Regions from separate parts of the Paenibacillus sp. FSL H3-0286 genome, predicted to be linked through region 3. Evidence: riboswitches for the same ligand, from Rfam matches in the RefSeq annotation. Region 3 holds a riboswitch; each other region holds the start of a gene.
The links. A riboswitch is a leader RNA that binds a small molecule or an ion and turns the genes downstream of it on or off. The one in region 3 is predicted to bind thiamine pyrophosphate.
Positions count from the first base shown of each region.

Region 1: it holds a riboswitch for thiamine pyrophosphate, as region 3 does, so the genes downstream of both, MHB37_RS13765 (ABC transporter ATP-binding protein) here and MHB37_RS02115 (ABC transporter substrate-binding protein) in region 3, are expected to answer to the same signal.
Region 2: it holds a riboswitch for thiamine pyrophosphate, as region 3 does, so the genes downstream of both, MHB37_RS09315 (thiamine phosphate synthase) here and MHB37_RS02115 (ABC transporter substrate-binding protein) in region 3, are expected to answer to the same signal.

Region 1 covers NZ_CP150285.1:3,070,988-3,076,232, forward strand. The annotation lists gene MHB37_RS13755 (ABC transporter substrate-binding protein) at 1-770, opposite strand, end outside; gene MHB37_RS13760 (ABC transporter permease) at 767-1,543, opposite strand; gene MHB37_RS13765 (ABC transporter ATP-binding protein) at 1,524-2,219, opposite strand; TPP riboswitch at 2,418-2,521, opposite strand; gene MHB37_RS13770 (amino acid ABC transporter substrate-binding protein) at 2,744-3,580, shown strand; gene MHB37_RS13775 (amino acid ABC transporter permease) at 3,634-4,302, shown strand; gene MHB37_RS13780 (amino acid ABC transporter ATP-binding protein) at 4,316-5,068, shown strand; gene MHB37_RS13785 (S-layer homology domain-containing protein) at 5,164-5,245, opposite strand, start outside.
Region 2 covers NZ_CP150285.1:2,181,224-2,186,468, forward strand. The annotation lists gene MHB37_RS09305 (GDSL-type esterase/lipase family protein) at 1-1,477, shown strand, start outside; gene MHB37_RS09310 (SDR family oxidoreductase) at 1,715-2,587, shown strand; TPP riboswitch at 2,675-2,776, shown strand; gene MHB37_RS09315 (thiamine phosphate synthase) at 2,890-3,495, shown strand; gene thiS (sulfur carrier protein ThiS) at 3,534-3,737, shown strand; gene MHB37_RS09325 (thiazole synthase) at 3,793-4,560, shown strand; gene thiH (2-iminoacetate synthase ThiH) at 4,594-5,245, shown strand, end outside.
Region 3 covers NZ_CP150285.1:478,819-484,063, forward strand. The annotation lists gene MHB37_RS02105 (ABC transporter permease) at 1-156, opposite strand, end outside; gene MHB37_RS02110 (MTH1187 family thiamine-binding protein) at 153-446, opposite strand; gene MHB37_RS02115 (ABC transporter substrate-binding protein) at 637-1,686, opposite strand; TPP riboswitch at 1,848-1,958, opposite strand; gene MHB37_RS02120 (hypothetical protein) at 2,117-3,568, opposite strand; gene MHB37_RS02125 (MFS transporter) at 3,641-4,861, opposite strand; gene MHB37_RS02130 (pyridoxamine 5'-phosphate oxidase family protein) at 5,022-5,245, shown strand, end outside.

The DNA of each region.
Region 1 (5,245 bases), 2.6 Mb from region 3:
AGAAATTTTTTAAAGTAGGCTTCAGAATTTTGCAATCCTTGTTCGCTGGCCACCAGCACAAGCTCATAATAGTCAGGTACTCCGTAATCCGTTGGATTAAGCGAGGTGACCGGATGTCCCTCTTTTTCAAGGATCAGTTGTTCATGGTTGATGAATCCGCCCATTATTGCGTCCACTTGTCCTGTAGAGATCGCAGGGATAAGGTCAAAACCTACATCAATCAGCTTGGCGGATGAAGGATCGCCTCCATCACTCTGGATCATTGTCCGAATCATCGCTTCATAGAGCGGAATGGAGGAGTAGCCGATTTGTTTTCCCACGAGCTCTTTGGGACTATGAATACTGCCTGCCTGAGGAACCATCAGATGATTCAGTGGATGCCGCACGATTGCTGCAATCGAACGTACAGGGATTTTCTCTCCGCGTGCCATAAGCACCTGAGGCTGATAACTGAGCGCTAGATCAATTTGATTTGCTGCTACAAGCTTTAGGGCGTCATTGCTGTCCGCAGGCATTTTGATCTCGACATCCAAACCTTCCTCTTGGAAAAATCCTTGCTGTTGCGCAGCGTATAGAAAGGAATGAACGGCATTGGGATACCAATCAAGCATAATCGTCAGCTTGTGTGACTGCTTATTATCGGTATTGGAGGAACCGGTTTGGGAGTTGTTATTTAGCTTGTCTGCCTTCCCGCAGCTGCTTAAGAGCAAAAGTGTGCATACTAGAAATACAGAAATAAGTCCTCGTTGTGGGGATTTTAAATGATTCATTGGTTAGATCCTCTTTTCTTTAAAAATAATTGTTCGAGTAAAGCTATCGCCAGAAAAAGCACAACACCAAGCGCGGACAGCAGAAATACAGCCGCGAACATTTCATCGCTCTGCATATTTCCGGCCATTCTGCGGCTGAAGTAACCGAGTCCTTTACTGCCGCCGAGCCATTCCCCGATAGTAGCTCCGATGACGCAGTATACAATGGACAGCTTTAAGCCAGAGAAAAAAGCAGGCAACGCCAGTGGAATTTGGGTTTTGACAAGCAGCTGCCAGCGGTTTGCACCAAATGTTAATAATAAGTCCTTGTAAGTCTGGCCACTTGTACGAAGTCCATCATATGTACTCACTACAACTGGAAAAAAAGCCGTCAAAAACACCACAGCCACTTTGCTCCACAGCGAATATCCGAACCACATAATAAAAATGGGCGATAGCGCAATTAATGGGACCGTCTGGCTAATGATAAGGAAGGGATAGATGGCCTTTTCTACGGGGCGAAACAGGAACATTCCAATACCCAGCAATACACCAAAAATCACAGAAAGGACAAAACCTACCAGTATCTCCTGCAACGTCGCTAATAAATGCTGTCCAAATAATAATTGCCTGTGCTCGATCAATGCGATGCCAATAGATGAAGGTGCAGGGAGAATAAAGGCTGGAATCAAGTGAAGGCGAACAGCTGACTCCCAGATTACAAGAATGAGCAGTACCAGAAGAAGGAAGGGACCATAGTTGTCTAGATGTTTTTTAAAAGGTATAGGTTGCATGCAATCTTCGCTCCAACTCTGCCCGTAGTGCTATAAACCGGGGTTCATAGTTCATCTTATAATGTCTTGGTTTTGGTAGATCGACAATGATCTCCTGTAATTCGCTGTGCGCACCGCCAGATAATAAATAAATTCGATCACTGAGCAATAGTGCTTCTTCCAGATCATGAGTGATGAGCATAATCGTCTGATTCAGTTCACCCCATAACTCCAACAGCCAACGGTGTATCTCACGTTTGGTCATGGCATCGAGAGCGCCAAAGGGCTCATCCAGCAGCATAAGGCCACTTCCGCCTCCAGCCACTAAGGTGCGCAGAAATGCGACTCGCTGTTTCATTCCTCCCGAAAGTTCATGGGGATAAGCCTTCTCTACATCTGTTAAGCCGAAGCGGGCCAACATTTCCCGAATCTGAATGATTGTTTCCTGTTTACTAAATCTGGGCATGATCTCCCAGGGCAAAAGGCAGTTGTCGAGCACTGTTCTCCAAGGCAGCAATAAATCCTGCTGAGGCATATAAGCGATCTGACCTAAACGACTAGCGGTTGAGGGGAGCGTAGGGAGTTTTATTTTTCCATGAGTAGGTTCGAGTAAACCGGCAACCGTTTTGAAAAATGTGCTTTTCCCGCATCCGCTAGCACCTACTACGGAGACGAATTCCCCTTGCCTGATATCCATGGATAGTTTTGCGAATACAGGGGGTTGTTCAGTTTCCGGAAAAGAGTAGGTTAGGCCTTGAATAGATAAAATGGTCGTGATGATCTAACCTCCTAATATTTTTGTGGAGCGCCTAAACAAATAAAGACCCATCCATTTCCAGAGGAAATGAATGGGTCAAAAAGTTCATTCTGCATAATAACACTTAACATGCTTGATGAAAATTCTGCTCCACTTCCCTCCGCTGGTATGATCCAGATCAGGTTCCAAGGGTCCGGAGCTTGAAGCTCCGTCTCAGTCGGCCGACTCCCCTAGTGAAATAACAGGTCCATATTAATTTGTTTATAAATATACCATATCTTTCTGAGAAGTAAAGAGAGAAAGAAGTGAAGGATTAATCCAAGATTGGGTAAGATATAAGTAGAAATCTAGTTAATATTACAATTCCGATGTACATAATCGGAAAAAAGTATTGACGATCATGTGATGGCAGTGTACTATTCAATTTACCGGAAAAAAACCGGATAGAGAGAGGGGATTTAATAATGAAAAAATGGAGTTTAACTATTATATTGGCGTTAACCGTGGTCCTTGTAGCGGCTTGCGGCAATAATTCGAATACCAATACGGCTGCTGAACCAACAGCTGGAACGAATGGTGGAGCAGCATCTTCAGCGCAAAACAGTTTGGAGGCTGTGAAGGCCAGCGGCAAATTGCGGATAGGTACAGAAGGGACTTATGCACCTTTTACTTATCATGACACTGCGGGGAAATTGACGGGTTTTGACGTGGAAATTGCCGAAGAAGTAGCCAAACGTTTAGGTGTTGAAGCTGAATTTTTTGAAACTCAGTGGGATGGTATTTTTGCTGGGATGGATGCGAAACGGTTTGATGTCATTTTTAATGAAGTTTCCATTAACGAAGATCGCAAAGTGAAATATGATTTCTCTGAACCCTATATTGTATCCAAGGCAGTATTGATCGTGAGCGAAAACAATGAGGATATTAAGACCTTTGCTGATCTAAAGGGTAAAAAAGCCGGACAATCCCTGACCAGTAACTTATCCGACATCGCTCGTGAGAACGGTGCTGAAATCGTAGCTACGGACGGTTTCAATCAAGCGATGGACCTGCTGACTTCGGGACGTATTGATGCAACTGTGAATGATGGCTTGTCTTATCTGGATCTGAAAAAACAAAAACCAGATGCAAAAATTAAAGTGGTTGATGAGATTCCTGAAGGCTCACAAAGTGCCGCGGTATTCCTGAAAGGCAATGATGAGCTGGTGAATGCGGTCAGTGATGCGATTAAAGAGATGAAAAGTGATGGAACGTACTTGAAAATTTCCGAGAAATACTTTGGAGCTGACGTTTCAAAATAATACAAGGCTAGCAAGGCTAATTAAGCCTAGAAGCTAAAAAGGATGTCTGAATAATGGATGACCGCAAAATACAAATTTTCTTAGATACACTGCTACCCCTGCTTAAAGCCGGGGTGGCTTTTACCATTCCGTTGGCGCTACTTTCCTTTGTGCTTGGATTGATTTTGGCGATCCTAACCGCGTTGGCACGTCTTTCACCGTGGGTAATTCCGAAGCTAATCGCCCGTTTTTATGTATGGGTCATTCGGGGAACCCCGTTGTTAGTGCAGCTATTTATTATATTTTATGGTTTGCCGGCTGTTGGTATTGTACTCGACCCTTTCATTGCCGCCACCATTGGATTTACCCTTAGCGTAGGGGCTTACTCATCGGAAATCGTACGCGCTGCTATCCTGTCGATACATAAAGGCCAGTGGGAAGCTGCCTTCTCAGTCGGGATGACTCGTGGGCAGGCTCTGCGCCGCGTAATTCTGCCACAAGCTGCACGCGTTTCTGTACCGCCGTTATCCAATTCTTTTATTAGCTTGGTCAAAGATACATCGCTTGCAGCGATCATCACCTATACGGAGATGTTTAGAACTGCTCAGCAGGTAGCCTCTACCACTTATGAGCCTCTGCTGGTATACTCCGAAGCAGGATTGTTTTATTTAGTGTTCTGTTCTGTGCTGTCGGCGCTGCAAAATTACTTGGAGAAACGACTCGATCGTTACTCTGCGACCTAAAGGAGAGATACTTGTGATTGAAATCATTAATTTGCATAAATCCTTCGGCGCACTCCAAGTGTTAAAGGGTATTGATCTGAAAATGGAGCATGGAAAGGTACTTGTCATTATTGGGCCATCCGGCTCCGGAAAAACTACACTGCTGCGCTGTTTTAATCTGTTGGAAATCCCGGATCAAGGCAGCCTGTCACTCGGGGATATCACCATCAATTTTACAGATCATAAGAAAATTCCTCAGAATTCCGTATTAGCTCTTCGGCAGAAAACAGGGATGGTCTTTCAATCGTATAATTTATTTCCGCATATGACTGCGCTAGGCAATGTGATGGAGGGACAGGTAACTGTCTTGAAACGAACCAAGGAAGAAGCGCGTAAGCGGGGCCTTCAACTGCTGGCTAAGGTGGGTTTGGCTGATAAAGCTGATAACTATCCACATCAGCTGTCAGGAGGACAGCAGCAGAGAGTGGCCATCGCCCGGGCTATGGCAGTAGATCCAGAAGTGCTGTTGTTTGATGAGCCCACTTCGGCGCTCGACCCCGAGCTGGTAGGGGAAGTGCTTAAGGTCATCAAACAATTAGCAGCAGAAGGTATGACTATGGTGATTGTGACCCACGAGATGAAATTTGCCGCCGATGTAGCGGACCGGATCATTTTGATGGATGGCGGTCATATCTTAGAGCAAGGAACTCCGCAAGAAGTGCTGGAGCATCCGAAGAATCCCCGGGCTCTGCAATTTCTGAATAGACTGAATGGTGAAGAAGAGTAGAAAGACAATATACAAGAAAAAGCAGCTCGGGAATCATCCGGAGCTGCTTTTTCTTGTATAGATTATTCAAATGAGAAGAGTAACTGAAATTTGGCTTATCCTCCAGTTTTCAGGAACTCCAAAGCGTTGTAGAGCATAATCGCTGCTTCGGCACGGGTGAGTTCGCTTTTTGGATTA
Region 2 (5,245 bases), 1.7 Mb from region 3:
TGTGGGGATTGAGGAGATCATACTGGAACCGATTTTGCCACAGCATAGAGCAGTTGGTGCTCTTCCGAATTTATTTATACTTGGAGATTCCACGGTCAAGTCCTACACCTTCGACGAAGCACCAATGAGTGGTTGGGGCCAGATTATTGGCAGTATGTTTAATCAACATAAATTGAGTGTAACTAACTATTCCATGGGAGGACGCTCGTTTAAAAATGCCTATACAGAAGGTCGACTGAACGACATTTTACTGAATGGCAGCATTGGGGATTATGTGTTTATTCAATTCGGACACAATGATGAGAGCGCAGATGAGTTCAGACGTTACGGCAGAGGTTCGACAGAAGCAATGTATGAAAATTATCTTAAAGAAGTTTATCTCCCTGCGATTCAAGCCCGGGGCATGATACCAGTACTGGTAACCCCAATGTCCAGAATTAAAGGGAATGCAAGTCCGGGATATATCTATGAAAATTCTTTTAAATCAAGAAAGTTTGTAGATATTCTTAAACGGGTCGCAGATGAATCTGGAGTTACACTTATTGACCTTAACTCGGAAAGTCTGAAATATTATAACGAGATCGGTGTAGAAGCAATAACATCCCTCTTCATGTCAATTGAAGCCGGAGAAACGCCAGGCAAAACAAATGACGGAAGTTACGCTAACGGGCATCCTTCAAAGAAAGTCGATGGGACTCATTTTAAAGAAGCGCTCTCCAAACAATTTTCACGGATGATTGTCACGGAGCTTGTAAAGAAAGGTGCTACTGGCGATTCTACTGCTGCCTCCATTACTCCTTACCTTAAAGGGAACGTTAAGCATGCGGCACTAACAGGGAACTGGGGTAAGATTTTTCCGGAAATAACGAATGATACGACGACTGGGGAAGCTGCATATTACCGTAATCAAATTGAAAAATTAATCCAGCTGGGAGTAATGGACAAAGACCGTCAAGGGAATTTTAATCCGGATACGGAGATGACAGTTGCTGAATTCACACGCAGTATTTCTAAGTTAATGAAAGTGGAAAGATCAGATCTTGCCTATTATCCGAAAGGTAAGCTGTCACGTGAAACGATGGGTGCTATTCTCTATGACGTTTACCAAATAAAGTTTGCTAATAAACCTAAGTACATGACTGATTATAACGGCACAGCAGTAGTGCCAGGAGCTCCTGGCTATGATTCGAATCTGGAGCCAGGAGCTAGGGGTGCGATGTACTATCCTCTTGTATCCTGGACGCAGCTTGTTGATACAGCGGACATTTCTCCTTATTTAATTTCAAAAGTGAAAAGTGCATATGAATTAGGACTCATTAGATCTGAAGTGGGGATTGCCAGAGGCGAAATGGTCAATGGGACAGAACTAGAACCTAAAGCTATAGTGACCCGGGAGAAAGCGGCCAAAGCTCTGTACTTTATGTGGGTGCTGGAACATGAAGTGAATGCAGAAAATCATGTTTCTTCTCTAAAATAGTTAGGGTGAACAATTCAAGGCACAGCAGCGATGCTGTGTCTATTTGTATGCAGTGAATTCCTCTCCACTTACAGCAGTATATCTCTCACGGTTGTTTATATCTACTTTCATTGTGGTAAGTAAGATTCGTAAAGCGATTTAAGAAAATGACAAACCCAGCGTATAAACGTGCATAGTTGTGCCATCCTAAGACGATCAGTTAACTATCAATTTGCTTAACGAGAGGAGATAGGGAAGATGTCAGGCAACAATAAACAAGCTACAAAAACCTTACCCCCACAGGAGCAGCATCATCAGCCAGGGATTGAGAGTGAAATGACACCGCTGCCCAAATACGAGCCGGCAAATTATAAAGCAGCAGGTAAACTGCAAGACAAGGCGGCGTTAATTACCGGTGGAGACAGCGGAATTGGGCGTGCAGTTGCTGTGCTTTTTGCTAAAGAAGGCGCTGATGTGGTCATTTCATATCTTAATGAACACTCAGATGCAGAGGAAACTAAACGTCAGGTCGAGCAGGAAGGCCGCAAATGTATCCTAATTCCAGGTGATATCGGTGACGAGAAATTCTGTAAGGATCTTATTAAACAGACGGTGGAGGGCTTAGGAAAGCTTGATATTCTCATCAATAACGCGGCAGAGCAACATCCGCAAGCTAAGATCGAGGATATTACTTCCGAGCAGCTTGAGCGTACTTTCCGTACGAATATATTTGCGATGTTCTATTTAACAAAAGCAGCTATGCCTCATTTAAAAGCAGGATCTACAATTATAAATACAACTTCAATTACCGCTTATCGCGGAAGCCCGCAGCTGCTGGACTATTCATCAACTAAAGGAGCTATTCTTAGCTTCACACGATCCTTGTCCACGAATCTGGCAGAGAAGGGCATACGGGTAAACGGTGTTGCACCAGGTCCAATCTGGACACCGCTGATTCCCTCTACCTTTGATGCAAAACAGGTTAGCGAGTTTGGAGGTACACAGCCTATGAAACGGCCTGGACAACCAGAAGAGCTGGCACCAGCCTATGTATATCTGGCCTCTGACGATTCCAGTTATGTGACTGGACAGGTTATTCATGTAAATGGTGGCGAGGTAGTAAACGGTTAGATCAGTACAGCTAATGTGAATAAATGGGTGTATTTCAATAAAAAAATATGTTACTATAAACCACGTTAGCATTTTAAAATTGTATATTTATGTCACTAGGGGTGCCGATTGGCTGAGACGGAATGGATTTCCGGACCCTTTGAACCTGATCTGGTTAAGACCAGCGTAGGGAAGTGGAGAACGAATTTCTGTTGTCGGGCTATTTGTAGTGCCGTCTATATACAGATTCTGACTGCCTTCCTTACGGGGGGCAGTTTTTTTGTTTTTTACTGACCTACAGGGAAGTGAGAGAGGAGATCGTGATGTTGCAAGCTGAGATCCATCTAATATCAGACGGCAAGCTACAACTGAGACATTTTGTTGAACTAGCTGGCACGGTGCAGACATGGGTCGATTATATTCACCTGAGAGATAAGCAATGTCCTGCATGCGAACTGCTCGCTGCGGCACAGCAGCTGTTGGCTGCCGGTATGCCCGCTACCAAACTGATAATCAACGACCGGATAGATGTAGCATTGGCAGCTGGTGCCGCGGGGGTTCAGTTGGCTTGGCACAGTCTGAGTCCGGTTACAGCCCGGCGAATTGCACCTCAGCTTCGGCTGGGGAGATCGGTTCATTCTCCGGAAGAAGCGGCGAATGCCTCAGAGCAGGGAGCTGATTATTGCTTGTTTGGTCATGTATTTCCCTCGGATAGCAAGTTAGGGCTGCCCGCACGTGGGTTAGAGCTGCTTGCAGAAACGGTGAAGACCAGCTCTATTCCTGTAATTGCGATTGGCGGAATTAGCCCCGCTAATGCGGCGCAGATCATCAGGAAAGGTGCGGCAGGAGTTGCTGTGATGTCCGGTATTTGCGGAGCGGATGATCCTTATGAGGCCGCCAAAGCTATTCATAAGGCGGTTCATTCATAGCCTGGAGGTAACAGCATGGGCGAAGGGGGTGATTCAGAATGAAGCTGTTGATTAACGGGAAATCCGCAGAGTGTTCTGGTGGTATTCAAACTATAGCTGATTTGATCAGTCTTCCTGAGTGGTCGGGTCGTCTGATGATCATTGAGCTGAATGGAGAAATTGTCAGTAAGGAGAATTATGAAAGTACTGCTCTGAGCGAGGATGATCGTTTGGAACTGGTGCACTTTGTTGGTGGGGGTTGAGATGGAGCGGTATAGAATTTTGAGAAATTTATACGAACCAAAGGGAGGTAATTTCATGCATGACCCGTTACATATTGGCGGCATCGAATTAACCAGTAGATTATTTATCGGAACCGGAAAATATAGCCGGAATACGTTGATCCCCGAAGTGATCGCAAGCTCTGGTTCTCAGGTGATTACTGTAGCGCTTCGCCGAGTGGACCCGCAAGGTGGAGCAGAAAATATCATGAACCACATTCCCGGCCACATGACTCTTCTGCCTAATACCTCAGGAGCGCGTACAGCGGAAGAGGCAGTCCGTATTGCAAGATTAGCAAGAGCTGCGGGACTGGGGAACTGGGTCAAGATCGAAGTGATCAATGATCAGAAATACCTGCTTCCAGATAATCTGGAGACCATACGAGCTACAGAGATTTTAGCAGCGGAGGGTTTTGTAGTATTGCCATATATGAGTCCGGACCTTTCGGCTGCTTTACGTCTGAGAGATGCCGGTGCTGCTGCTGTGATGCCGCTTGGTGCGCCGATCGGGACGAATCGCGGCCTGCGCACTAAGGAGCTTGTGCGTATTCTTATTGAAGAAGTGAATTTGCCGATTATTGTAGACGCCGGGATTGGCAAGCCCTCGGAAGCGGCGGAAGCAATGGAGATGGGGGCCGCTGCTGTTCTGCTTAATACGGCTATTGCAACGGCACGTAATCCGCTCGTCATGGCGGAAGCGTTCCGCGAGGCGATATCCGCTGGCCGCAAAGCTTATTTGGCAGGACTCGGTCCTGTAGAAGAAGTTGCTTTTGCTTCGTCACCGTTGACTGGATTTTTGAACTGAATTTGATAGGTCACGAAAGGAGGGAAGATTAGCATGAGCTTTTTTGACACACTGGCCCGCTTGGAGCAGTATCCTTATGAGCAACTGTGGAAGGAGTTCCGGGAGGATGACGTTAAGCGGGCGCTTGGAAAAGACAAGCTGAACGAAAATGATTTGCTGGCATTGCTCTCTCCGGCAGCAACGCCGCTGCTAGAGGAGATGGCGTTGGCTGCACAGCGACTGACCCGTGCACATTTTGGTTATTCGATGCAGCTGTTCACACCGATGTATCTTGCGGATTTTTGTGTGAATCATTGTACCTACTGCAGCTTCAGCTCCATTTATGATTTTCCGCGCAAAAAGCTGTCCTTGGAGGAGGTTCGCAGGGAGGCTGAGAAGATTGCAGCTACAGGTCTGCGGCATATCCTCATTTTGACTGGTGAATCGCGCCGGGAGAATCCTGTCTCATATATTAAGGATTGCGTAGATGTACTCAGGGAATTTTTTTCCTCTGTCAGTATTGAGATAAATCCTCTATCAACTGCAGAATATAAAGAGCTTCTTCAAGCAGGGGTGGATGGATTAACACTATACCAAGAGGTGTACCACCAGGAGACTTACAGAAAGCTGCATGTTAAAGGGCCTAAAAGAAACTACCGGAATCGCCTGGATGCACCTGAACGCGGCTGTCAGGCAGGTTTTCGTT
Region 3 (5,245 bases):
ACCAGAAGCGTTACTGGTGGATTCACGAGCAATATCAGCAGGACTCGGCAGAATCCAGGATTCAATATGAAATACAGATACAGATAGCTGCCATACGGTTAAAAAGAAGACGACCGCCACAAGGGGCGGCCATATTAGCTTCCAGGTCGATCTCACGGCCGATATTTCTCCGTCAATTTATCCATGCTGATTCCGTTAGGATTATGAGCGATTTTGATCTGCGAAATTACGCTTGGACTGCCTGCTTCGATCAACGCCTCCTGCATCTGACGCACAACCTCCAGCAGCTCGCTAAGCTCACCTTCCATTGTGGTTTCCAGTGGATTCACTTGATGTTTAACACCGGATTTCTGAATGACCTCAATCGCTTTATCTACGTATGGGATGGAATCCTCATTGTTCGGTGTTTTTGGAATTACTTGAATGCTTAGTAGGGTGTTAGCCACAATAATCAATCCTCTCATTTTATAAGGTAAGTTCAAAAAGCCAACTTTGATAACGAAGTAACTCAGGAAGCAAACTCGACATCGAATCTTGAACGAACTTGGGAAGTCCGGTACTCACGTAGCACATCACTACGCTCCGTTCCTCCTTCCTCAAGTAACGTCCAACCTTCTTGGTTCTGAAGTCCGCTCTCTACTCCGCCGGTAAAAAATCATTACTGAATGCACTAGCAGCATCCAGCGGTTTATCCAGCAACTTCAGATCATACATCCAGTCGCCGTAATTTTGCCAGACCTCGGTTTTTTGCTCGCCCCAGCGGGCAGCATCGTCCTTGTATTTTGGGCTAAGCCATTTTTGGCTAGCTAGGACAAGGTCGGCGTCCAGGTCAGGAACGGCCTTCGATAACATACCGGCAGCCTCTTCCGGATGATCAATGGCATACTGATAACCTTTTGATGTGGCTTTCATGAAGGCCTTCACCAGATCAGGATGATCTGCAATTTGCTTCTCACTCGTCGTCAGCACAGGCGTGTAATAATCGAGCTGTGGCGCATAATCCTTTAAGTACAGCATATCCAATGGCTCGCCACGCAACTCAGCCTCAACACCAGTCCAAGCGTAGAAAATCCAGGCGAAATCAATGTCACGTTTGACGGCGGTAAAATAATCAGCTTCACCGATACTGATCAGCTTCACCTTTTTCACATCGCCACCTTCAGGATCCATGATAGCTTTCATGGCTGCTTCTTCGGCCGGTGAGCCCCAGCCTCCGTAGGTTTTACCTTCGAAATCCTTTGGTGATTTAATATTGCGATCTACTGGAGCAGCGAATCCCGACGTATTATGCTGAATAATAGCTGCTATCGAGACAAGGGGTACGCCTTGTAGACGGGCTAGTGTTAATCCTTCTTGGGCGCTGATGCCAAATGCGGCTTCGCCAGAAGTAACCATAGTATCAGAACCCGCTGCGCCTGGCTGAACGATCTCGACGTCCAGACCTTCTTCAGCGTAGTAACCAAGATCCTTAGCTACGTATAGACCGGTATGATTCGTGTTCGGTGTCCAGTCGAGTGCGACTTTAACTTTGGTGAGCTCTTTTGGAGCATCCGTCCCAGCCGCAGCAGTTGGATCAGTAGCATTTGCTTTGTTTCCGGCTGTATTCCCATTGTTGCTGCCGCATCCGGCAATGGCAAGAATGAGTACACAGGTGAGGCACAACGTAAGTGCTTTTTTAAGGTGCATGTCTTCTTCTCTCCTTTAAGGTTACAAGAATCCCGTCTTCACAACATGAACCGTAAAGTGTAGTATGTACGTTTTTCTACATCTTTTAGTGATCTTACAAAAAAAGCGCCCCGAGTGATCGGGACGCTGGCTTGGCGCAAGGTTAGTTAAGGTCACAGGGACCAGAACCAATTGGCGATTCCTACGCTGGCATTATCCAGATCAGGTATAAGGGTCAGTATCTTGTGGGATACAATCTCAGCCGGCCAATTCCAGCACCCCTGGTTCTATGAAGTTAACGGGTATTTCTATGTGCAATATAAGTAAGCATAAGTTTTGTACCCATACTTTATATCTTATATTTCTCGCATACGGTGTATTATAGACGGCTGTACTCAGAATGTCTAGTAGTGCACTCCTGAATTTTTCCAATCCAGTAGTTTCTTTTTTGCTAGTCTAGATCTTTATATTTTTTGCGGTGACGCCGTTTAAGCTCACTAACCAGCGCCCCTAGCGTGAGGACAACGCTGATCAGAATCCCGCTCATGATCACGAAGAGGGCAAGAAATTCAAAGGGAGAATAACCAATCATTTTACTCCATTGAATCTTTCCATCCAGATCGTCAATGACCTGATTCATGCCGTAAATCCCGCTTACTACCGTAAATACAGTAAGAATCATCAGCAGATTATCCCGTCGCTTGGATTGAAACTTATCCTGATACTGAAACAGGTCATTTAAGGTTTCTTTCACTTCCTCGAACAAAGCGTCGTTTCCGTATACTTTACGCAGCTGAAGAAATATCTCCCGGCCCTGCGACTGGGAAATCAACTCCAAGAAGTAGAACTTTGCCGAGAACTTATTAATGGAGTAGATTAGATTGTCTATTTCCTCATAATCATGATTAATCCGAAGTCGGGAGTGCATATTGGCGAGCTTTAGCAGAACGATTTTGTGGAAAATATTGAGTAAAAATCCGTAATAATATTGCCCGTACATCTGGTTGGCTAGACTAACAGCAATCTCCTGTTCAGCGCGGGTCATGCAGCAAAAGGTTTGCTCATTCATCATATAATATGTGTCTGGACCCCAGCGATTATAGGAATGCTCATGACAATAGTTTGCAATATACGCTGGATCGCTGGCACTGGCATAGGGCTTTCCGTTCAGATTAATTCCATCAAGCTGTGAGGCGCGATAGCGTAGATTTACACTAATCTCATCAGAGCTTTCTTCATTCTGAAAGCCGTAAAAAGCTTGCACCTGCATTCTTTCATCTACGAAAAAAGGAAGGGTCTCGAAATAAGCCCCATTGATATCCGATTGATCCAGATATGGCTCCAGTCCATCCACCAAATTTCGGAAGACAAAATCCTCTACCATCTCATAGGTCTGTTCCCCGCAATGAATATAAGTGTAATCATCCTGTATGAAGGTATTCTCTAGCGCACGGAAACGATCCGCGAATTCTAGGGCAATACTAAAGGGAATTGAATCCCCCTCCAGCTGGACACGTATCGTCACGAATCCAAGCTGAAAAGGACATATGAATATATCCGTCGAGAGAATTTTGAAAAATATAGATTGCTGCGGAATCTCCAGAATGCAGTCGAGATTATTTACTCTGGAAAAACGGCGGAACGAGTCGGCATCCTTCCTGCGTGGAAAAAGGACATGTGCAGCAAACGGTAAATAGGTGCGCTCCATACGTTCATGGGAAACACAGTAGCCATCTCCGTAATAGGCAGCTTCAAGCTCTTTATTATCCAGAAAAAAACGTGTGAAGCCGTCGTCCTGTAATTGCTGGATAAGCTGCTTAGAATCGCCCTTTTTTATAGAAAAGGGAAATATAAACTGCATGAGCGCAGTATGTAACAAAGGCTCAGTTGAAGACTCATTCATTCATCGTCCATCCTTGTGCTCAGAATATGCTTATAGATCACATTACCCTAAAAGGATAACGTTGATACTGTTCTAAATACGGGAACTCTTTCCTTTCAACGCTTGCATGGACTGGAACCTCCATGCGGCAATGCTTAGCAGAAACAAGAAGGCGGCAAAAGCGGCCAGTAATCCGGCTGTTTGTGCCACTTCTAAATGGTCCATAGACCAGCCCATAAACAGAGGTAGCAAAGCACCGCCAACACCTCCGGAAGCAATCATAATGCTGGGTGTTGACTCTTCGGTGCCAGGCAGCATTTTGCTGGAGTAGACTAAAGCAATGGAGAAAATACCGGACATAAACAGCCCCAGCAGCAGAATTACAATGAAAGCAGCCATTCGATTGTCAGTGAACGGAAAGAGTGCCAGCAGTAACAAGGTTAGTAAACAGCTGCTGAGAATGTACACGCGATAAGATATTTTTTCGGCAATTACACCCGCAAACAATCTTCCTGTAGACATCGCCAGCCAAAAGAAAGTGACTGTCAGTGCTGCGGCAGACTCCGTCATCCCTAGCTTGGCAATAAAGATAGCCGGCATAAAGTTGACTAAACTCATCTCTGTGCCTACATAAAGAAAAAAGAAAACGATGAAGATCCCTAACAGAATCCATTGCTTACCTTTATACGGAAATTTTTTGTTAGAACGTGAGCTTGAGGATTGCGAATTGTCTGCTCCTTGGACAGAGGCGCGTTCATCCAGCATTCGTTGTAGATTACCGAAATGCCCTCTTGTCCAGAGGATAAGAGAAATTAAGGAGAAGGCAGCGACGATTAGAAAGGCCAATCTCCACGCTCCGGCAGCAATGAGCGGACTGGCGATAAGCGGCATCACGAGTGCGCCTATCCCGAATAGCACTTCAAGCCGGCTCATTGCAATAGCAGTTCCTTCGGTTACAGCACCAATAATAATGGTGCCGATAACCGCTTCGATCATCCCGAAACCAAAACCTGCGGCAACAGCGATAACATACATCCAGCCCCAAGGCGGTAGAAAGGCGTAGGCAATTTCTGCAACTAGTAGAAGACTGGTGGCAATGAGGATGCCTCCACGTTTTCCGAAGCGGCGATTAAGCAGGGGAGAGACCAACACACCTGCTAAAAAACCAGCGAATTGACTAAAGATTAATTCACCGCCAGCACTATAATTTTGATCATAATGTTGCAGTAGAACGGGCAGAATAGATCCCAGCACAACATGTGCCAGACCGATAACGAAGTAGGAAAGACAGCCGATCCAAATCAGTTTTTTCACGAAGTAAGCTCCTTATCTTGAAGTAGTTTATGAGGTAAGGTCGGATTCAATGTGAACCTGAAGGGTACATTATAATAAGCACCATTGTTATGATAAATCCAAACGGTGAGCTTGGATATATAAACTTTTGTTTACATGCTTGAAGGGAGAGATTTACGTAATGGATAACAAACAACTGGAGCAACTCATTATTAAGGCATTGGATGACAACAAGTTCGGTTCCTTTGGTACGATCGAAGAAGGAAATAAGCCGAAAGTACGTTATATGGCCATTTTCCATGAGGGTTTGAGAATTTATTTGGCTACAAATCGCAAAACTCATAAAGTGGAGGAGTTATCCGATAATCCGAATGCTTTTGTACTGCTTGGCTATGAGGCAGGCGG